One region of the Photobacterium kasasachensis genome, then DNA from elsewhere that is predicted to be linked to it. Evidence: riboswitches for the same ligand, from Rfam matches in the RefSeq annotation. Region 1 holds a riboswitch; each other region holds the start of a gene.
What was found. Region 1 has a riboswitch for lysine ahead of lysC (lysine-sensitive aspartokinase 3). Riboswitches for the same ligand answer to the same signal wherever they lie in the genome.
Positions count from the first base shown of each region.

Region 2: it holds a riboswitch for lysine, as region 1 does, so the genes downstream of both, dapA (4-hydroxy-tetrahydrodipicolinate synthase) here and lysC (lysine-sensitive aspartokinase 3) in region 1, are expected to answer to the same signal.
Region 3: it holds a riboswitch for lysine, as region 1 does, so the genes downstream of both, L4D19_RS08610 (Na+/H+ antiporter NhaC family protein) here and lysC (lysine-sensitive aspartokinase 3) in region 1, are expected to answer to the same signal.

Region 1 is NZ_JAKJSH010000027.1:5,166-12,331, forward strand. Features, by position in the region: gene metH (methionine synthase) at 1-2,152, shown strand, start outside; gene lysC (lysine-sensitive aspartokinase 3) at 2,223-3,593, opposite strand; lysine riboswitch at 3,710-3,890, opposite strand; gene L4D19_RS26530 (pyridoxal-phosphate-dependent aminotransferase family protein) at 4,197-5,315, shown strand; gene L4D19_RS26535 (PglL family O-oligosaccharyltransferase) at 5,414-7,165, opposite strand.
Region 2 is NZ_JAKJSH010000029.1:35,942-43,107, forward strand. Features, by position in the region: gene L4D19_RS27320 (helix-turn-helix domain-containing protein) at 1-745, shown strand, start outside; gene L4D19_RS27325 (DUF3103 domain-containing protein) at 1,004-2,185, shown strand; lysine riboswitch at 2,349-2,520, shown strand; gene dapA (4-hydroxy-tetrahydrodipicolinate synthase) at 2,654-3,547, shown strand; gene L4D19_RS27335 (hypothetical protein) at 3,607-3,990, opposite strand; gene L4D19_RS27340 (efflux RND transporter permease subunit) at 3,991-7,166, opposite strand, start outside.
Region 3 is NZ_JAKJSH010000006.1:190,497-197,662, forward strand. Features, by position in the region: gene minD (septum site-determining protein MinD) at 1-455, opposite strand, end outside; gene minC (septum site-determining protein MinC) at 477-1,139, opposite strand; gene L4D19_RS08595 (YcgL domain-containing protein) at 1,363-1,650, shown strand; gene L4D19_RS08600 (lytic murein transglycosylase) at 1,653-2,624, shown strand; gene L4D19_RS08605 (H-NS family histone-like protein) at 2,838-3,236, opposite strand; lysine riboswitch at 3,609-3,792, shown strand; gene L4D19_RS08610 (Na+/H+ antiporter NhaC family protein) at 3,888-5,489, shown strand; gene L4D19_RS08615 (thymidine kinase) at 5,655-6,233, shown strand; gene hisIE (bifunctional phosphoribosyl-AMP cyclohydrolase/phosphoribosyl-ATP diphosphatase HisIE) at 6,349-6,975, opposite strand; gene hisF (imidazole glycerol phosphate synthase subunit HisF) at 6,972-7,166, opposite strand, start outside.

The DNA.
Region 1 (7,166 bases):
GGTCTTGGTCGATGAGGTGGGCTTCCCGCCAGAAGATATTATTTTCGACCCGAACATTTTCGCCGTGGCGACGGGTATTGATGAGCATAACAACTACGCGGTGGATTTCATTGAAGCTGTGGGTGATATCAAGCGGACGTTACCACATGCAATGGTCTCTGGCGGGGTTTCCAACGTCTCTTTCTCGTTCCGGGGCAATAACCCGGTGAGGGAGGCCATTCATGCCGTTTTCTTGTATCACTGTTTCAAGAACGGTATGGATATGGGGATCGTCAACGCCGGTCAGTTGGCTATCTATGATGATCTGCCGGATGAGCTTCGAGAGGCTGTTGAAGATGTTGTGCTTAACCGTCGTGATGATAGTACCGAACGATTGCTGGATATTGCGGACAAATACCGTGATAGCGGAACGGTAGAGGATGACCGTAGTGCGCAGGAATGGCGTGGCTGGGATGTCGAGAAGCGACTGGAGCATGCGCTGGTCAAAGGTATTACCGAGTTTATTGTTGAGGATACGGAAGAAGCCAGAGCAAATGCAAGCAAGCCGCTGGAAGTGATTGAAGGCCCATTGATGGCTGGTATGAATGTCGTTGGCGACTTGTTCGGTGAAGGCAAGATGTTCCTGCCGCAGGTGGTGAAGTCGGCCCGAGTTATGAAGCAGGCAGTGGCCTACCTTGAACCGTACATTAATGCTGAAAAGCAGGCGGGAACGTCGAACGGAAAAATCCTACTGGCAACCGTGAAAGGGGATGTGCACGATATTGGCAAGAATATCGTTGGTGTGGTTTTGCAATGTAATAACTATGAAATTATCGACCTTGGCGTGATGGTCCCTTGCGATAAGATCCTGAAAGTCGCCAAGGAAGAAAATGTCGATATCATCGGTCTGAGCGGCCTTATTACCCCGTCGTTGGATGAGATGGTACATGTAGCTAAAGAGATGGAGCGCCAGGGGTTTGATCTCCCGTTGTTGATTGGCGGGGCAACAACCTCCAAGGCACATACTGCGGTGAAAATCGAAGAGAATTACCATGCGCCGGTTGTCTATGTCTCGAATGCGTCACGGGCGGTCGGCGTTTGCTCGGCACTGCTTTCTGATGAACAGCGCCCTGCGTTTGTCGAACGTTTGGATAAAGAGTATGTGGTGGTACGGGATCAACATGCGCGTAAAAAACCGCGTACCGCGCCTGTCACCCTGGAAGAAGCCCGTGCCAATAAGGTGAACATTGACTGGGCGGCCTATCAGCCTCCAGTTCCGGCAAAGGGCGGGATCCATACATTCACAGATTTCCCTGTGTCTACGTTGCGTGAATATATCGATTGGACCCCGTTCTTCATGACCTGGTCGCTCAGTGGTAAATACCCGACAATTTTGAGACATGAAGTTGTTGGCGAAGAAGCGCAGCGTTTGTTTGACGATGCCAATAAGCTACTGGACGAGATTGAGCAGACCGGCATGATCAAGGCCAACGGGGTCTGTGGGTTGTTCCCTGCCAATAATATTGGTGATGACATTGAAGTTTACACCGATGAGTCTCGTACCGAGGTGTTGACGACTTTGCATGGCCTACGCCAGCAGACGAAAAAGCCCAAAGGGCCAAACTACTGCCTGTCAGATTATATTGCCCCGAAAGAAAGCGGAAAGGCAGACTGGATTGGTGCGTTTGCGGTCACTGGCGGGATCGGTGAATATGAGATTGCGGATCAATTCAAGGCCAAGGGCGATGATTACAACGCTATTATGATCCAGGCGGTAGCCGATCGTCTGGCAGAGGCATTTGCCGAGTATATGCATAAAATAGTGCGCAAAGAAATCTGGGGCTACGCGGCTGATGAGAACCTGAATAATGAGGATTTGATCCGCGAGAAGTACCAGGGTATTCGTCCTGCGCCCGGCTATCCTGCCTGTCCGGAGCATACGGAAAAAGGGGAGATTTGGAAGCTGCTGGATGTTGAGTCAAACACCGGAATGAAGTTGACTGAAAGCTTTGCGATGTGGCCGGGAGCGGCCGTATCGGGCTGGTATTTCTCACATCCGGATACGCGTTATTTTGCTGTGGCACAGATACAAGGTGATCAGCGTGACAGTTATGCCGAGCGCAAAGGCTGGGATCTGGTTGAAGCTGAAAAATGGCTGGGGCCAAACCTATAATGCTGTATCGATAGTGAAATAAACAGGGCGCCGTTTGGCGCCCTGTTCGTAGTTAAGACTCAGTGAGGATCTACTCGAAAATCTTCTGATGCAGCGCTTTCACGACTGACTTGGCATCTTGTTCCTTAACGAGGAAGCAAAGATTGTGCGGGCTGGCACCATAGCAGATCATACGCAGGTTATAGTCTTCCAATGTCCCGAATATTTGCTTGGCCGAGCCCTTTGTGCTGCTCATTTGATTGCCGATAAGCGCCACGAGACATAAGCCTTGTTCAACCTCGACCCGGCACAGTTCGCTTAGCGCTTCAACGGCTTTCGGCGGCAGGGTCGGTGCGCCGCCGCCGGTATCGGTCTGATCCAGTGTTAGCGAGACACTCACCTCTGAAGTCGTGATGAGATCGACAGATACCTTGTGCTCGGCGAGTATACGGAACACTTCGGCCAGGAAGCCATAGGCGTGGAACATATTCAGGCTTGTCAGTGTCACCATTGTTTGGTTGCAACGCAGGGCCAATGCCCGAAATAGCGGCGCGTCATCAACGTTTTCACGGATCCATGTGCCACCTTGCTCCGGTGCTTTGGACGAGCCGATAAATACCGGGATTTGCTGGCGTACAGCCGGTACCAGGGTTGATGGATGGAGGATCTTGGCACCGAAGTTGGCCATTTCCGAGGCTTCGCTAAAGCTGATTTCCTTTATTGGCTTGGCGGCTGCGGCTATACGGGGATCGGTGGTGTACATTCCCGGAACATCGGTCCAAATTTCCAGTGTAGAGGCGTCAACAGCTTCGGCGACCAGAGCTGCACTGTAGTCACTGCCCCCACGGCCCAAAGTTGTCGTCTGTCCCTTGCTGTCCGAGCCAATGAAGCCCTGTGAGATCACAACCTGATTTTCCAGCAGCGGCTGTAGTTTGTCCGCAGCAAGCTGGCGAATCGCTTCAGGTTGCGGGATGGCTTTTCCGAACTGGCTGTCTGTTCGCATGATGTCACGAATATCGAAACGTACAGAGTCGACATCCATTTCATTGAGAATTTGGGTAAACAGATGGGTGGATAGTAATTCACCGTGAGAAACCAGTTGGTCAGTCAGCTGCACGCTTGGTTGCGAGGCTGCTTGTTCTGCTAGCGTAGACACTGAATCAACTAAGCTATCAATTTCTGAAACCACGCTCTCTGGCGATTGCAGTTCGCTGAGCACGTTGTGATGTATTTGGCCTAGTCGGGTCAATAGTTGCTGGCGACGGTCAGGTTCAGTCACTCCATTGGCCAGCTCGACAAGCAGGTTGGTTACACCAGAGCATGCACTGATTAACACGATACGGGCGGCTGGGTTATGTTTGATGATGGCGGCGCTACGGCTCATCGCCGTAAAATCGGCAACGCTGGTTCCACCAAACTTTGCGACAGTCAGGGCTGTGGCATGATTATCTACAGGGCTCAAAGCAAGTCTCCCAATAACAGTAAAATTATAACGAAAAATAGGGAATTTACTCGGGAGGATATTTCCCGACGTCCAATTGTCAGGAGAGCAGATAGGCGAGACGTATTGATAGCGCTACAACCAGAAGCTCCCCACCTTTCACTCGAGAAAGGTGACAGCCAGAAGGATTCAACCTTCGTGGCCGATACTGCAGGCCCCCTGTCCGGCAGTATCTCGGCGTTACTCCCCCTCTCTTATGCTGCCTTGGGGTGGGGCCCCGCAACATAGATACCTGGGTAACGCTCCTCTTCTGTTTTTACCTGATGGTATTCCTGCCATCAGGATGAACAAAAAACGATCTCCATTGAAGCGAATTTGTTGCTCGTTTGTCAATGCTTGTGTGGGAAATTATGCAAATAAATTGCAATAATCCTGTCGGGCAATTTTTATGCTTTCGCCGCATGACTTGCTTCGAAATGAAATTCCTTTAATACTGGTTATCTGCGCTAAGGCCAACTGATACGACATCAGTGAGCGAGTGACTGAGTCTTTCGCTGGCATAGCATTGCACCCTACACAGCTCTTCAGGGAATCACCGAACTCTTATATAAGGGAGATACAATAATGACAATCGGTAGTTTTTATCCGCCACAAAGAACATTAATGGGCCCCGGCCCATCTGATATTTACCCGCAGGTACTACAGGCGTTGAGTCGTCCTACGATCGGCCACCTGGACCCTCTGTTTATCGGCATGATGGATGAGCTGAAGCAGTTGTTGCAGTATGCCTTCCAGACTCAGAATACTTTTACAATTGCCGTTTCTGCTCCGGGTAGTGCCGGGATGGAAGCTTGTTTCGTTAACCTGGTTGAGCCTGGCGACAAAGTGATTGTCTGCCGTAACGGTGTGTTTGGTGAGCGGATGCGCGAGAATGTCGAGCGCTGTGGCGGCGTCGCGGTTATGGTGGACAATACTTGGGGCGAGCCGGTAGATCCGAGCTTGGTTGAGCAGGCACTGGCGGCTAATCCGGATGCCAAAATTGTTGCCTTCGTCCATGCCGAAACATCTACCGGAGCCCTGACTGATGCCGAGGCGATTGCCAAGCTTGCCAGGCAGCATGATTGCTTAACGATTGTCGATGCGGTGACTTCTCTGGGTGGGGTGCCTCTGCTGGTGGATGAGTGGCAGCTTGATGCGGTTTATTCTGGCAGCCAGAAGTGCCTGTCATGTGTGCCGGGTTTGTCGCCGCTGACCTTTTCGCAGAGTGCTGTCGATAAGATCCAAAGCCGTAAGACACCGGTACAAAGCTGGTTCCTGGATCAAAGCCTGGTACTAGGATACTGGAGTGGAGAGGGTAAGCGCAGCTATCACCATACCGCGCCGGTCAATAGCCTGTATGCGCTGCATGAGGCGCTTGTTCTGTTACAGAATGAAGGACTGAAAAATGCCTGGCAGCGCCATAAGGATGTTCATCTGGAGCTTCGCGAGGGACTGGAAAAGCTAGGTATCGAGTTTGTGGTTGATGAAGCCAGTCGTCTGCCGCAACTGAATGCGGTGCATATTCCGGATGGGGTGGATGATGCCCTAGTACGCAAGACCTTGCTTGAGCGTTATAACCTGGAAATTGGTGCAGGCCTTGGCGCGTTGGCCGGTAAAGCTTGGCGTATAGGCTTGATGGGGTATGCCGCCCGTAGTGAAAATGTGGCTTTGTGTCTGAAAGCCCTGGAAACGACACTGAAGTAATCCCTTTCGCGATTGCGCAATTTAGCAAAACGGCTACTACGGTAGCCGTTTTGATTTGAGGAGAAGCTGGGTTATTTCGTCGCTGCAGGCTAGTGTGTTTACTTATCTGTATCCGGAGCAGTATGGCTCAGAATTGGCGTTGCCTCACTCGAGGTAAAGTCCATATTAGGAAACAGATATTGCGCCTCTTGCCGAATTTGTTCTGCCTGACTGGTATTGCCAAGCAGATGATAGGCGGCGATGAGGTTTTGATACAGAGCCGGACGAGGCCAGTTGACCGCTTTCTGTGTTGCCCATTGGATGTATTCATTGATCAGAGTCGGGTTGTTCGAACTCGCCCCAAGCTGAAGCTGGGTAACATGCAAATCCCATTCAAATCGATGTTTCCACGCCCAGGGGTTATTAACCTTGAGCAGGTAGTCAACATTGACCGGGCGGGTCGTTTCGTATTTTGTCAGTAGGTAGCCCGAGTACAGCGTCGTAACCATATAGCTGGTCGTGGCGATAGGTAGCAGCAAGACCAGTACACGAATCGTCAGTACATAGCTTGCCTTGAAGCGATAATACTTGGCTGTCAGGTTATCTACCCAATAGATCAGAATAATGAAGATCACCCAGTGTGCCAGTGAATGGTAAAACGGGTATTCGAGCTGGGTATGTAGCGTTATCGGAAAAAAAAGACCAACCAGCGCAAGTTGAGTTCCTTCACGGGCTTTCTTGATTTTGGCAAAAACAGCCGCAGCCGCCAGAAGTAGCGCTAAGAGCGGGACGACTCCTCCCTCAGAAGCCCAGTAAAGCAATTCATTGTGCGGATGATCGAGTGCAGCCATACCAAAGTGCTGCTCGGGATCGGCATGATGCCACTGGGCCGTCTGGGTAATGAATGACGTTTCAAATGTACCGTAGCCATAGCCTGTCAGCGGCTGTTTCAAAAACATATTGAAGGCTTGCGGAATATGAATGGAGCGCGGGCTCTCCAGGCTTACCTTCTTCTCAACGGGTGTCCAGCCCGTGCTGCTCGCTAGGTTCCAGGTTGCACTCAGGCCTAGCGCTATCATCAACAGCCACATCCGGTACGGTGCCTTGGCAGCAAAGCGACGCAGGTAGGGGATCATCAATCCAGTACCAATAATCGCTCCCAGCCAGCCAGTGCGGGAGCTAAGTACAACCAGCATGGGAATGGTGATAACAGGCGTTAGCAGCAAAAATAGCTGTTGCCATGACCACTTGCCACGGTACATCGGGATACGAGCCAGTAAGTAAGCGGATAGTATCAAACCAGTCGCCAGGAAGCTGGCCATGACATTGGGTTGCTGGAAAATACCGTAAGGACGGTTGCCAATGGTGTCGTAGCCCATCCAGTTATCGGGCTCTAGCCATATAAACTGGTACCAGCCGAGAGAGGCCTGGATCCAGACCGCAATCAGAACCATCCATAGCATGCGTTGGCGTTGACTATGGGTGAACGAAAATTGCTGCAGGCAGATGAAAAATATCAGCCCGGCCCAAAGGGCCAATAAGCGGTTAATCACTTCGGAACCGACTGCGTTGGGGTAAAAGGCTGGTACTGTCAGCAGAGTACAGCAGGCAATCAGGATCAGGGTCAGGCGGGAATAGCGCCAGGTCTTCTGGCGGCATATTTCGAACAGACCAAAAGCAACAGCGAAGCTGAAGGGGATCCAGCTGGCGGCATTGAATGAGAGCTCTAGACCAGAGCCACCCGGGTTGTGCTGGAAGTAATGCATAGCCAGCAAAAAGAGGAAACCGATAGAGGCCAGAAAGGGACGCACCATAGGTTTGCTTATCTTTTGTTCTGCCAGTCTGGTGCCTTGTACATGTAACACTGTCATG
Region 2 (7,166 bases), on a different contig from region 1:
TCATTTCGCATTTACGATCCCTAGTAATAACACAGCAATAAGAGTTAATGGCATACAGGTTAATGCCGATGATAGCTTGTACATTATGCCGCCATCAGAAGAAATCGTCGCTTTATTTGAACAAGAGTTAAACGGCTACCACTTTAGTATTGAGAGCAAGTTCCTGGCTAAACATATCGGCCATGAACTACATTCAACTTTGATACAAAAGTCTGAGGTTGTAAGATCAGGGAAGGCGAATTTAAATTCATACCAAAATTTCAAAAACCAGCTATTCAGAAACATTGATTATTCGCTCAAACACTGCGACAGCCTGTCTGAAATGGCCGTATTGGACATACAATGCTATATTGCCAACGCGATAAGAATACTCTTTATAGATGATAGCAACGAGTTAAAAAAATCAGGCATTCCATACAACAAACGACATGCCATTGTCACAAGAGCACTTGAATATATCAACAGCAGCCATGACATCTATGTATCAATACCAGATATCGCTGAACAATGTTTTTGCAGTATCAGAACATTAGAATATGCCTTTAAGCAGCTGCTTTCCGTTACACCTAAGCAATATTTGACAATTCGGCGCTTGTATATGATCAGGCAAGATCTTGCCTCTAAAAATTGCAATAACATTGCTCAACTATTGAGTCTGTATGGTGTGGTTAACCAAGGTCGATTTAGCAAAGACTACTTTAGAATGTTTGGCGAGTATCCTAAGAACACATTAAAGTCCCGATAATCCACCTTCAGCTCAAAGATATAGCAGGAAGCCTAAAGCCTTTAGGCTTCCTGCCCTTAAAGAATACAACGGTTTTGCCAAACCACGCTCAGTGTGACATCTGGGTGAAGAACCAGCCATTGAAGGGCGCTGTATTTGATCTTGTCAGCAATAATTTGCTTTGTTTTTGAGATTATATTGAATTGACCTATGCCATGACGGACTATTAACCATAGAGCTTTAGCTCTATACACAATAGAAACTATCCAGAGGCATACAATGAAAAAAATAACACCAATATGCTTATTACTCGCTTTGACTGTGGCTGGGTGCCAGTCTGATGAACAGGCTACCAATCAATCTCCCAATCAAAATGCCGAAGTCATTGCACAGCACAAACAGGGGCTGGCTAAACAGCTGAGTACCAGTTACGCAGATATTGAACAAACCCTTAAATCTCAAATCTCTGATCAGAACCTAACAATTTCGCTATCAACACTGCTAATCGAAGAACCTGAGTCGTCTTTTACCCAGCAAATGTACAAAGCCGATACCAGTATAAGGACGATGAAAGGCGTTTCTGCCTATACAGATGAACTACTTGAAGTAAGACTTGCTGACAAGTCCATGGTACAAGAATGGAAAGACGGCATGAGCCCTTTGTTCGCCTTTGAGCCAAAAGGTGATGATGAATCATGGCAATATATCGAAGCCTACGACATCTACGGGCAGCTTCATCAGCTTGATGCGTACAAAATGCCTGACGTGCCTGTGTTTGTTGTCGACAACAACAGTGCTAAAGAGCTAAAAGCAGGTCTGCAGGCAATGCAAGCTGAGATGCAAAAACTGGGTCAGCCTGCTGTAATACAGGGTGACAGCGATACCGTCCAGCAAACACAGCTTAAGTCCAGTTTTGGAACCAGCTCAGCGTCGCCAATCTCAACAACCGCAATCAAAAAGATTCGCTTGGCGGATGATGAGGAACCATGGATTTCCGGCAAGGCCGAAGTCTATGCCATTGTTACCGGTGTTAACCCAAGCCGAGACGAACCGACACTCGACTTGATTGAAATGCCGTACCTCGATTATGACAACAAGGATTACTATCCGAACCAGATTGCCATCCACTGGTCTCGCTACCGCTGGGGCGCTGCCGACATGATTTTAATGGAGCAGGATGACGGAACGGATTATAAAGAACTGGCTAAATTACTCGTAAAAGTAGCGGAAGAAGTGCTAAAAATGATCCCGGATCCTGAGGTTCAGGCTTATGCCATCATTCCGCAAATTACAGGCAAGATCATTGCCGCCATTCCTGATGGCCTGCTAGTTAATGATGATGACTATGTCGATGTTTACTATACGTTAATGCAAGATACCTCGTATGTTGATCATCCGGGAGCTGGTGGAAACGCCATTGCCACATTTGAACCATTGACTATCTCACCTACCCGTCCTTAATATATGCATCGGCGCTACCGAGTACGTAGCGCCTTTTTTGTGCCCTCTTAGTCTGTATATTCGAGCACCCTGACGGCTTATCAAACTCTTTCTGCATAAATATTCACAACATTATTGACACATTGCCATGTTAGATGTTTGAATCAAGGCATCCCGAAATGATGGGATCAGAAGAGGTGCGTTAACCAGGGAGTCTGTTCGAGGTATCCAAATACCAATGACAGCAGATAAGGGGGGATTAACGCCGAGATAGGTTTGCGTTTGGAAGTAATACTTATCGGTTGCTGGGGCTGAATCCCCAGGACTGTCACCTATGGTGGAGAGCTTCTGGTGTTTGTGTTTTATCGCCTTTCTTGTGGCCTCTAGCCCCTGGCGCCTTCGCAATACCAAGCTCTCTTTACGGATAGCAACAAGTTCGGACAAGAGATGCCTAATCACACTACAACTCCCGCTTACGGGAATGAACGCTTGCAACAGACTACATTATGGACGGCCCTCATCACTCCGTTCCTGCCTGACGAGTCTATTGATTTTGCAACCCTGAGCCAACTCGCCAAGGAACAAGACACCGCCGGGAACGGGATCCTACTGCTAGGCAGTACCGGCGAAGCACTGGCAATGACCCAAGACGAGCAACAAGCCATTGTCCGGCATGTTTGTGATATGTCACTTTCTGTACCTTTAATGGTTGGTGTCGGCGGTTTTCAGCTACACCAGCAGCTACAGTGGCTGGATTTCCTGAAAGATTATCCAATTGATGCCCTGCTCTTACCCGTGCCACTTTATGCAAAGCCCGGCGCAACCAGTCAGCGAAAATGGTTTAGCAGCCTGCTTGATGCCAGCAACTGGCCGTGTATGATTTACAACGTGCCTTCTCGTACCGGTGTCGCTCTCGATGAGCAAGTACTGGGGCAGCTTGCAGAGCATACCAATACCTGGGCTGTGAAAGAAGCCAGCGGGAGTGCCGATATATTCAGTCGCTATTACCACTCTGCACCATCGCTCGAGTTCTTCTGTGGTGATGACGGCCTGCTCGTTGATTTTATTGCCAAAGGCGCATGCGGCCTCGTTTCTGTGGCTGCCAATGCCTGGCCAGAAGCCACTGCACGCTATGTCAGACAGAGCCTTGATCTTGCTAGCGACGCTAACCAATCCGAACCAAGTTTCAAAACCTTGTGGCAACAAGCGGGGAATAGCCTGTTTTGCGCCGCAAACCCAATTCCGGTGAAAGCATTAATGAAACGTCAGGGGCGCATTGCGAGTGCTGAGCTTCGCCCTCCTCTTTACAGTGAAGAGTTACAGGAGCTAACCCCGCTTCTGGAAGCAGATGCTGCTGTTAATCGGTGGGTAGCAAATATCTAATAAAAAACGGGGAAGCACCTATAAAGGAGCTTCCCCGTTGCTGATTAAAAATCTAGCCGTTATAAGCTATCGACACTCGCCAGGTGTTCAGTACTGTTAGGATCATAGTCACACAAACTGGTTCCAATCGGTTCAATAATCCACCCTGAACCAACCGTCAGTTGAACTGGCGTGTCACTCTGGCAATTATCATCCTCATGTACTTGCCCTCTCATACCAACCTGCAGTAGTCGATAATCCTGAGGTCCACCATCAATACGCTGGTTCGGTAACGTGCCGGCTTCAATATCACCAACTTGCCACAAGTGCTGCTCTAACGAGCGCATTTGAATGCGGGCCAAATCACTCGCAAATATCTCAGGCGGATCACAATCACCCCCTACCCAACTACATGCTGTCAGTAACAATGCCGATGCAATCAAACAGTATCTGAACATATCCATTTAGCTCGCCTCAATCACTCCGTCAGGCCCAACTTTACTTTTCTCTTCTGCTTTATTCAGGGAGGCCCTTCCTAAATATTTGCGTATCAGCACATAGAATACCGGCGTCAGCAACAGACCAAAGATAGTGACACCAATCATGCCGGAGAACACCGCAACCCCCATCGCCTGGCGCATTTCTGCACCGGCACCTGTCGAAATCACCATCGGCAGTACCCCCATAATGAAGGCTATCGAGGTCATCAGGATCGGTCTTAAGCGCTGATGGCTGGCTTCAAGGATAGCTTCCCTTACGGTAAACCCTTCATGTTCCTTCTCGCGGGCAAATTCGACAATCAAAATCGCATTCTTCGTAGCCAAACCCACCAGAACAATAAAGCCAATCTGGGTGAAGATATTGTTGTCACCGCCATAGATGATCACGCCGGTAATAGCCGACAATAAGGTCATCGGTACAATCAAAATGATGGCCAGCGGCAAGCTCAGGCTCTCGTACTGTGCAGCCAGCACCAAAAAGACCAACAGTACAACCAACGGGAAAACATACATCGCCGTATTACCAGCCAGCTGTTGCTGATAGGCCAGTTCCGTCCACTCATAGCTCATGCCATGTGGCAGTGTTTCTGCCAGAATTTTCTCCATTGCGGCCTGAGCCTGACCGGAGCTGAATCCTGGAGCCGGAGACGCATTCACCTCTGCGGTCGTAAATCCGTTATAGTGCATGACACGATCCGGACCAGCTGAATGATGAACCGAAATAAACGATCCCAGCGGGATCATATCGCCACTGGCATTGCGCACTTTCAACTGAGCAATCTGCTCGGGCTCCTGTCGGAAGCTATCCTGTGATTGGACATTAACCTGATAGTTGCGACCGAACTTGTTGAAGTCATTCACATACAGTGAGCCAAGGTTAATCTGCATCGTGGCAAATATGTCATCCACCGAGACACCCTGCATTTTCGCTTTTTCACGGTTCACTTCAACATCAATTTGCGGCGTATTCACCTGAAAACTGGTAAATGCACCTGTCAGCTCCGGCGCCTGCCAGGCTTTCATGATCACTTGCTGGGTGACGGCATAGAGCTCCTCGTACCCCAGATTTCCTTTATCTTGGATCTGTAGCCGGAAGCCGCCGATATTCCCCAAACCATTCACCGGTGGCGGCGGGAAGATCGCAATAAAGGCATCTTGAATGCTCGAGAACTTACCGTTAAGCGCCCAGGCAATGGCATTCCCCGACAGGTGCTCTTCCTGACGCTCCGCAAAAGGCTTCAACGTAACAAAGACTACCCCCGAACTTGGACTGTTGGTAAAGCCGTTGATGTTCAGGCCAGGGAAGGCAACCGACGATTCAACACCGGGATGCGCCAGCGCAATGCTCGACATTTCACGGATCACATCTTCAGTCCGATCCAGCGACGATGCGTCAGGCAACTGAGCAAACGCGACTAAATACTGCTTATCCTGCGATGGTACATAACCAGTTGGTGTTTCAACAAACTGGTAGCCTGTCAGAGCCAATAGTCCGGCATACAACACCATGACAATACCCGCACCACGGATCACTCGCTTCACCGTACCGGAATAGGCATTACTGCCCCAGTCAAAGAAACGGTTAAACGGAACGAACAACCAGCGTCCGAACAGCCAATCAATCAGCTTACTCAAACCGTCTTTCGGCGCTGTTTTACTGCGCAGGAGCAATGCAGATAACGCCGGGCTCAGGGTCAGCGAGTTCAGTGCCGAAATCACCGTCGAAATGGTAATCGTCAGGGCAAACTGGCGATAGAACTGGCCGGTCAGGCCCGACATAAATGCTGTCGGGATAAATACCGCAGCCAACACCAGGGTAGTTGCAATGATCGGACCCGTTACTTCTTTCATCGCCTGCCTGGATGCCGCTATCGGCGGTAAGCCGTTTTCGATATTCCGCTCAACGTTTTCGACCACCACAATCGCATCATCGACCACAATACCAATGGCCAGTACCAAGCCAAACAGCGAGAGCGCATTAAGCGAGAAGCCCAAACCATGCATAATAGCGAAGGTACCGATTAGCGAAACCGGAACAGCTGCAAGAGGAATGATCGCCGCGCGCCAGTTTTGCAGGAACAGTACCACCACTACGACAACCAGCAATAAGGCTTCAAATAGTGTCTTCACTACCGCATCGATAGAACCACGGACGAACACTGTCGGGTCATAGACAATTGAGTAATCAACGCCTTGTGGAAAGTTCTCTTTGAGCTCGGCCATTTTGGCGCGGACACCATCAGAGATCTCGATGGCATTTGAACCCGGACGCTGGAAAATCGGAATAGCTACAGCATGTTTGTTGTTCAACAGCGAACGTAATGAATAGCTATTGGCACCCAGCTCAACACGTGCAACATCGCTCAGACGAACAATTTGCCCTTGTTCACCGACTTTGATCACGATATTACGGAACTCATCTTCCGTGCTCAGACGGCCTTTTAGGTTGATCAGCAACTGGAAGTTATTTTCGGCCGTAGGCTGGGCGCCAAGACTACCGGCTGCAGCCTGCTGGTTCTGCTCGCGGATAGCATTAACAACATCCATTGCCGTCATATTCAGGGCAGCGAGTTTAGGCGGATCGAGCCATATTCGCATCGAGTACTCACCGGCACCGAACAGACGAACGCTACCCACCCCTTCAACACGCGCCAGCTCATCTTTTACATTGAGGTTGGCGTAGTTCGACAGGTATAGCATGTCATGACTATCATCAGGCGAGGTTAAGTGCACCACCATCGTCAGATCCGGCGATGACTTCTCTGTGACTACGCCCAGACGCTGTACTTCCTGCGGCAACCGCGGCAATGCACGCGCTACCCGGTTTTGTACCAGCACCTGCGCATCATCAATATCGGTTCCCAGCTCGAACGTCACCGTCAGGCTGAGGTTCCCGTCCGACGTGGCCTGCGAAGACATATACAACATGCCTTCAGTACCATTAATGGCCTGCTCCAATGGCGTTGCTACCGTGTCACCGATCACCGTCGGGTTGGCTCCAGGATAGCTGGCCGTTACCACCACTGTTGGTGGAACCACTTCCGGATATTCGGTAACAGGTAATTGAAAGACGGCGATGGCACCGGCAATCATGATCATCAAAGAGATGACCCCTGCGAATATCGGCCGTGATATAAAAA
Region 3 (7,166 bases), on a different contig from region 1:
TCTCGGACCGAAGAAACTTCCGGGTTAGTCGTTACAATTGCTTCATCGGCGAAATACAGTGCCATCAGCGCACCGGTTTCAATACCAGCCGGTGAGTCACAGATAATAAAGTCGAAGCCCATCTCATCCAGATCATTGAGTACACGCTCGACACCTTCACGGCTGAGGGCGTCCTTGTCACGTGTCTGAGAGGCCGGCAGCACGAAGAGGTTCTCGACGCGCTTGTCTTTGATCAGTGCCTGGTTGAGGTTGGCTTCACCGTTGATCACATTGACAAAGTCATATACGACACGACGCTCGCAACCCATGATCAGGTCAAGGTTACGCAGGCCGATATCGAAATCAATGACTGCAGTTTTTTTGCCGCTTAAGGCAAGGCCCGATGCGATAGCTGCACTGGAGGTTGTTTTACCAACGCCACCTTTCCCCGAGGTAACAACGATAATACGTGCCATCTATAAATTCCTTATCAAACGTTATAAAGCCAAATGCTCTATGTTTAAATTATTTTCAGCAAGTGAGATAACGACACCTTTACCCCAGAACTCAGCTTCAATTTTATCACTTAGCCAGTAGTTTCCGGCAATGGAAATCAGTTCAGATTGCAAATTTTGACAAAAAATACGCGCCTGTTGCTGGCCGCTGGCCCCGGCAATTGCTCGGCCGCGCATAGTACCGTAGATATGGATACAACCATCGGCAATAATTTCCGCACCGGCACTGACATGGTTCATAACTACCAGATCACAGTTTTTGGCATAGATTTGTTGGCCTGAGCGTACTGGCGTGCGAATAATCCTGGTTGGCTCCATGGCCGTTTCGGCCGCTTTAGTTTGTCGTGCAGCATTCATGATAGCAAACCCGGCGCGCTTTGCCTGACTTTGCAATTGAGTATCTTTACAGCCACTTATCCCTACAGGGATCATTCCTGCCTTTTGCACTTCCGATTTTAATGTACTGAAGTCGATGTTGTTGCCGGCTTGGCTAATGTCGATGACGACGGGTGCAGCGGCGAAGAAATTGGGCGCCTGACTGACTTTTTCTTTTAAAAAGTCCGTCGCCTTTTCGATGTCCCCATCAACAAGATGCAGGGCCGAGAGCGTGAAAGAGCTCCCTTTCAGTTCTGCTGGTTTTGTCATACTCATTTAATGACTGTCGCTTAATTAGCCGTTAAGGCTCGTTATCACATAGATACTTGCATGTTATATTCCCAAGGGTATATCAGCAAGCTATCCTTGCTTTAGCGTTGGAAATTCAGACAAGCGTCCCATCTGTGCCGTCTTAGACTGGCTATTCGAGGGAATGATTTCGCAAAATCGCGGTCTGAATGAGATGAAAGCTTTAACGAACAGGCTATTTTTAATGTTTTGTGCAATCTACAAAAGCCCTAAGAAAGAAAACACATATCTATATATCAATACTAAAGATGACTTCTCAGATGTTCCTGAGAGTCTTATGGCAACCTTTGGTACTCCGCAGTTTGTGATGGTACTTAAGCTTGATAATGGACGTAAATTAGCACTGGCTGATGTGGAGAAGGTAAAAGAAGCTCTGGCGACAGTTGGTTATTACCTTCAGGTTCCACCGCCAGTTACGAATTTGCTTGAGAAATATAAGGCCGACAAAGTCGGAAAAGATGCAAAAGGGTAACTATGCGTAAGAGATTGATGTCGGCCCTGGTGGCCTTAGGTTTAGGGATCTCGTCATCGGCCTTTGCGGCCGATGCAGGGTTTGACGAATATGTACTCGGGCTGAAAGCTGAAGCCCGGGAAAATGGAATTTCAGAGTCGATAATCAACTCTGCTTTTGACGGTATTACATTTACTGAGCGTGCCGTTAAGGCTGATAAAAACCAGCCTGAAAAAAAGCTGACCTTAGATGAATATATCCCCCGGGCAGTTCCGGAATGGAAAGTTAAGCAAGCAAACCAGTTATATCGGAAGCACAAAACGGCATTGGATAAAATTGGTCGGCAGCTGGGCGTACAGCCAAGGTTTATTGTCGCCCTGTGGGGCGTAGAAAGTAACTTCGGTCGTCTGATGGGAAATTACAATGTGATTGAAGCGCTCTCTACATTAGCTTATGAAGGGCGCCGAGAAGCTTTTTTCCGTGGCCAGGTGATGGCGGCGCTAGAAATTTTGGATGCCGGACATATCACCCCAGCGAAGATGAAAGGTTCCTGGGCGGGAGCGATGGGGCAGCCTCAGTTTATGCCGACGTCATTTTTAGCCTATGCGGTCGATGGAAATAATGATGGTCGCATTGATATTTGGAACACGGAGGCAGATGTATTTGCCTCGGCAGCCAATTATCTGAGCAAGTCAGGCTGGGATGATAAATATACCTGGGGACGGCAGGTGAAAATACCGAATGGTATAGATGAGTCACTTCTGGGTATTGAAAAGGATAAAGGTCGTCCTCTGGCAGAATGGCAACAGCTAGGTGTCAGAAGATTAAACGGGCAGTCTCTACCCAAGGCTGATATTAAAGCTTGGCTTATTCAACCCGATGATAATCATGGCAGGGCATACTTGGTATACGGAAATTACCAGACGTTGCTAAAGTGGAATCGATCACATTATTTTGCGCTCGCTGTTAGCCACTTGGCTGATCAAATACGATAAGGTTGAAAAGAAAGCCAGACATAATGTCTGGCTTTTTTATCTTTGATAAAACACGCTGAGTTCTATCGTCAGAGTTATTAATTCAATGAATGGTATTTGATTTCCGCCCAGCAGCTAGCCCTTTATAGGGAGGCATGACAGGCATGTCTGCGAAGGCCAGATACAAAAAAGCCTGGAATTATTCCAGGCTTTTGTTCAGCTTATATTCAGCGTTTATTTGATTTCGAACTCTTCTAGAGATTTGCCTTCATCAAGTGCTTTCTTCAGTGCACTTGGTGTACGGCCTTGACCTGTCCAAGTTTTTTCTTCGCCGTTTTCATCAAGGAATTTATATTTAGCAGGACGAGCAGCACGTTTTGCTTTAGGAGCTTTGCTTAGTGTTGCCAGTAATTCTTCCGGGTCGATGCCGTCAGCTAGAAGCATTTCACGGTACTGAGCCAGTTTCTCGTTACGTTCATTTTCTTTTGCACGTTCTTCAGCTTCAGCTTCTTCACGTTCAGTAACGACAGTTTGTAGTTTCTCTAGAGCTTCTTGAAGTTGTTCTAGAGTATATTCACGAGAAAGAGCGCGAAGGCTACGTAGGTTTAACAGCGCTTTCATTGCATCAGACATTTTTAATTTCCTGTTGGCCTAAAACTATTTTAAATAATAATAGCAGTCTCAAATCAATAATTGCAATAATAATACTTTTAATACCCTGATGCCAAATAAAATATCCACTCTCTATTTGAAATTTTTCTAATTGGGTTCAAATAATCTCATTTGTAATAACATCTAACCCATGCTGTTAGTGCAATTAATCAAGAGAATAGTGGTATTGATCAGAATAATTAAGTGCGTGCTATTTCATATTGGGGCAATATAGAGGCTCGATAGTTGGTTGTTTTTTCGGCATGCGAGCAAGATTATTCACTATTCGTGTTAATTTTTTCACTTGAAGTTGTTGCAAATGAATCGCTATCCCGTAGAATTAGCCATTCCTTGACTAAGGGTAGAGGCGCATTGTCTATAAGTAGCAGGTTGGAGGGTGATTCCAATGATGATCTGCAAAAGGAGCCAATGCCGAAGTAAGTAAGGATTATCACTCCTTCTTGCTGGGGTTGTCACCGAATAGGGGCAACACTGCCATAGTATATAATTACATTAACTATGGAGCGCTACTGTGGGGTCGGAAAAGGTAACATCCTCTTCTTATGCTCTTTTCTCGCGACATTGTCGTGTTCAGCAGTAGATCTCCAACCAAAATCGGTTGTTATTGAGATCATGAACATTGTAGATTTTTCCCATTCTTCTATTTCGCTTCTACCGCCATTGGTGGCGTTAGGTCTAGCGATTTTAACTCGCCGCGTTTTGATTTCATTAGGCGTTGGTGTCCTTCTCGGCTCATTGTTATTGACTGACTTCTCCTTTGGTGCAACGGCAGGATATGTCGGTACCACAGTGAAGGGACTTTTCATTGATGACGGAGCAATTAATAGCTGGAATATGAGTATCGTCGCCTTCCTTATTTTACTGGGGATGACGACGGCATTATTGACGCTCTCGGGCGGTACCCGTGCGTTTGCCGAGTGGGCGCAGACCAAAATTAAAAGCAAACGTGGCGCTAAGCTGCTGGCTGCTTTTCTGGGTGTATTCATTTTTGTCGATGACTATTTTAATAGCTTGGCAGTGGGCTCGATTTCCCGTCCGGTAACTGACCGCTTTTATGTGTCCCGTGCAAAACTGGCCTATATTCTCGACTCAACGGCTGCTCCGATGTGTGTGCTGATGCCGGCATCCAGCTGGGGTGCTTATATTATTACCCTGATTGGCGGTATTCTGGTTTCACATGGCATCACTGAATATTCAGCATTAAGTGCATTTATTCAGCTTGCTCCAATGAACTTCTATGCGGTCTTTGCACTATTAATGGTATTTGTTGTGGCCTGGTTCCAGCTGGATATCGGTGCAATGAAGAAGCATGAACTTCAGGCGAGCCATGGTCATGGCTTTGACGACGGCGATGATGACAGCCAGGCAAAGGATCTGAATGACGAGCTGGAAATTGAAGAAAGCGATAAGGGCCGTGTATCCGATTTGATCATGCCAATTGTTGCCCTGATCTTCGCGACCTTCTTCTTTATGATCTTCACCGGTTACCAGGCGCTGGCTGCCGACGGTCTTGCCTTTAATATTCTGGGCGCGTTTGAAAATACCGATGTTGGTATGTCGCTGGTATACGGCGGTACTGTTGGTCTGCTGGCTGCGCTAGTACCAGTATTGCGCCAGCGTCTGCCAATGGCTGATGTTACCAGTACGATGTGGATTGGTGCGAAGTCAATGTTTGGTGCCATCCTGATCTTGTTGTTTGCCTGGAGTATCGGTAGCGTGATCAGCGATATGGCAACGGGTAAATACCTCTCGACCTTGGTGCAGGGCAATATCAACCCGATGCTACTTCCGGCAATCCTGTTCCTGCTGGCAGGTCTGATGGCGTTCTCGACCGGTACCTCTTGGGGGACATTCGGTATTATGCTGCCTATCGCCGGTGACTTGGCGGGAGCGACTGAGATTGCTCTGATGTTGCCGATGCTGGGCGCAGTACTGGCCGGTTCGGTGTTTGGTGACCACTGTTCGCCAATCTCGGATACGACAATTCTGTCTTCAACCGGTGCACGCTGTCACCATATTGACCACGTTGCAACGCAGCTACCATATGCTGTAGCCGTGGCGGTGGTATCGACAGTCGGCTTCCTAGTGCTGGGTTTGACCAGCTCGATGGCTGTGGCATTCATGGCAGCAACAATTACCTTTATCCTGGTTTGTCTGCTGCTGATGTGGCTGTCTCGTCGCCCTTCAGCGCTGGCCGCTAATATGAAAAGCTAATAACTTCCAGCTTCTGTTTTGATGAAAAGCCTGCAATGTGATTGCAGGCTTTTTTCTTATCTTCCGCTTAGTATTTGTTACCTTTTCATTGATGCTGACGCTTTTAATTCGGTGCCGTTTTCTGTAGCATTTCGGCAGTTTTTTTGCGCTTGGACGGGGAGCCTTATGGCCCAGATGTATTTCTATTACTCGGCAATGAATGCGGGTAAGTCAACGACGTTATTACAGTCATCTTTTAACTATCGTGAGCGTGGAATGACTCCGGTGATCTTTACCGCTGCTATCGATGACCGCTACGGCAAAGGCAGGGTGAGTTCGCGTATCGGGCTACAGGAAGATGCTGAACTGTTTAATTCGAAGGATGATTTGTACTGTAAGCTTCAGGATATTCATGCAACGAATAAAATCGACTGTGTATTAATTGATGAGTGCCAGTTCCTCACCAAAGAGCAGGTATATCAGTTGACCGAGGTAGTGGATAAAATGCATATTCCTGTCTTGTGTTACGGCCTGCGCAGTGATTTCCGTGGTGAATTGTTCGAGGGAAGCAAATACTTGCTGTCATGGGCCGATAAGCTGGTCGAGCTGAAAACTATTTGCCACTGTGGCCGAAAAGCCAATATGGTGATCCGACAGGATGAAACCGGCCGTGCGATAGCCGATGGTGATCAGGTCGAAATTGGTGGTAATGACCGATATGTGTCTGTTTGCCGCAAGCATTATAAAGAAGCGCTTGGCCGCTAATTCCTGTTGAAACAAACAGTCGATTTGAAAAAGCCTGAGTCATGGACTCAGGCTTTGTTATTTCTGCGCCGCTAACGGAACCCGTTCGGAAGGGCTTTGGTTATCTAAATCCGGCTTATTTATGACGCTCTTGCAGCTTGGCCGTGACATCAGACAAAGAGAGTCCTTGGTCCTGAAGCAAGACGATCAGGTGATAGATCAGATCCGCCGACTCGCAGACTAGCTCCTTCTTGTCACCCGACGTTGCCGCAAGCGCGACTTCAACGCCTTCTTCGCCCACTTTTTGCGAAATACGCTTGGTACCGCGGGCGTAGAGGCTGGCGGTGTAGGAGGAGTCAGGATCGGCATCTTTACGAGCAGCCAGAACTTGTTCAAGTTGATGAAGGAACACCAGGGCAGGTTGCTCGTCCTGTCCTTCGATGGCGTTATCGCTGTCAAAACAGGTGGTGGTACCCAGGTGGCAGGTCGGGCCGACAGGATTTACCTTAACCAGCAGGGTATCCTGATCACAGTCTAGCTTGATGCTTTTTAGCTCCAGCACGTTGCCTGAGGTTTCTCCCTTGGTCCACAAGCGGCTCTTGGTACGTGACCAGAAGGTAACCTGCTTGGTTTCCAGGGTTTTATTCAGAGCCTCGTCATTCATATAGCCCAGCATCAGCACCTGGCCGCTGGTATTGTCCTGAACAATGGCGGGGACCAGTCCGTCTACTTTTTCCCAGTTAATGCTTGTTGTTAGACTCATAGTCGGATCTCCACGTCCTGTTGTTTCAAATACTGCTTAAGTTCACCGATATTGATGACTTGTTTGTGGAAGACAGAAGCGGCTAGGGCACCGTCTACATTGGCTTGGTTGAAGGCATCGGCAAAGTGAACCATTTCACCGGCACCGCCGGATGCGATAAGCGGGACATGGCACACTTCACGCACCATATT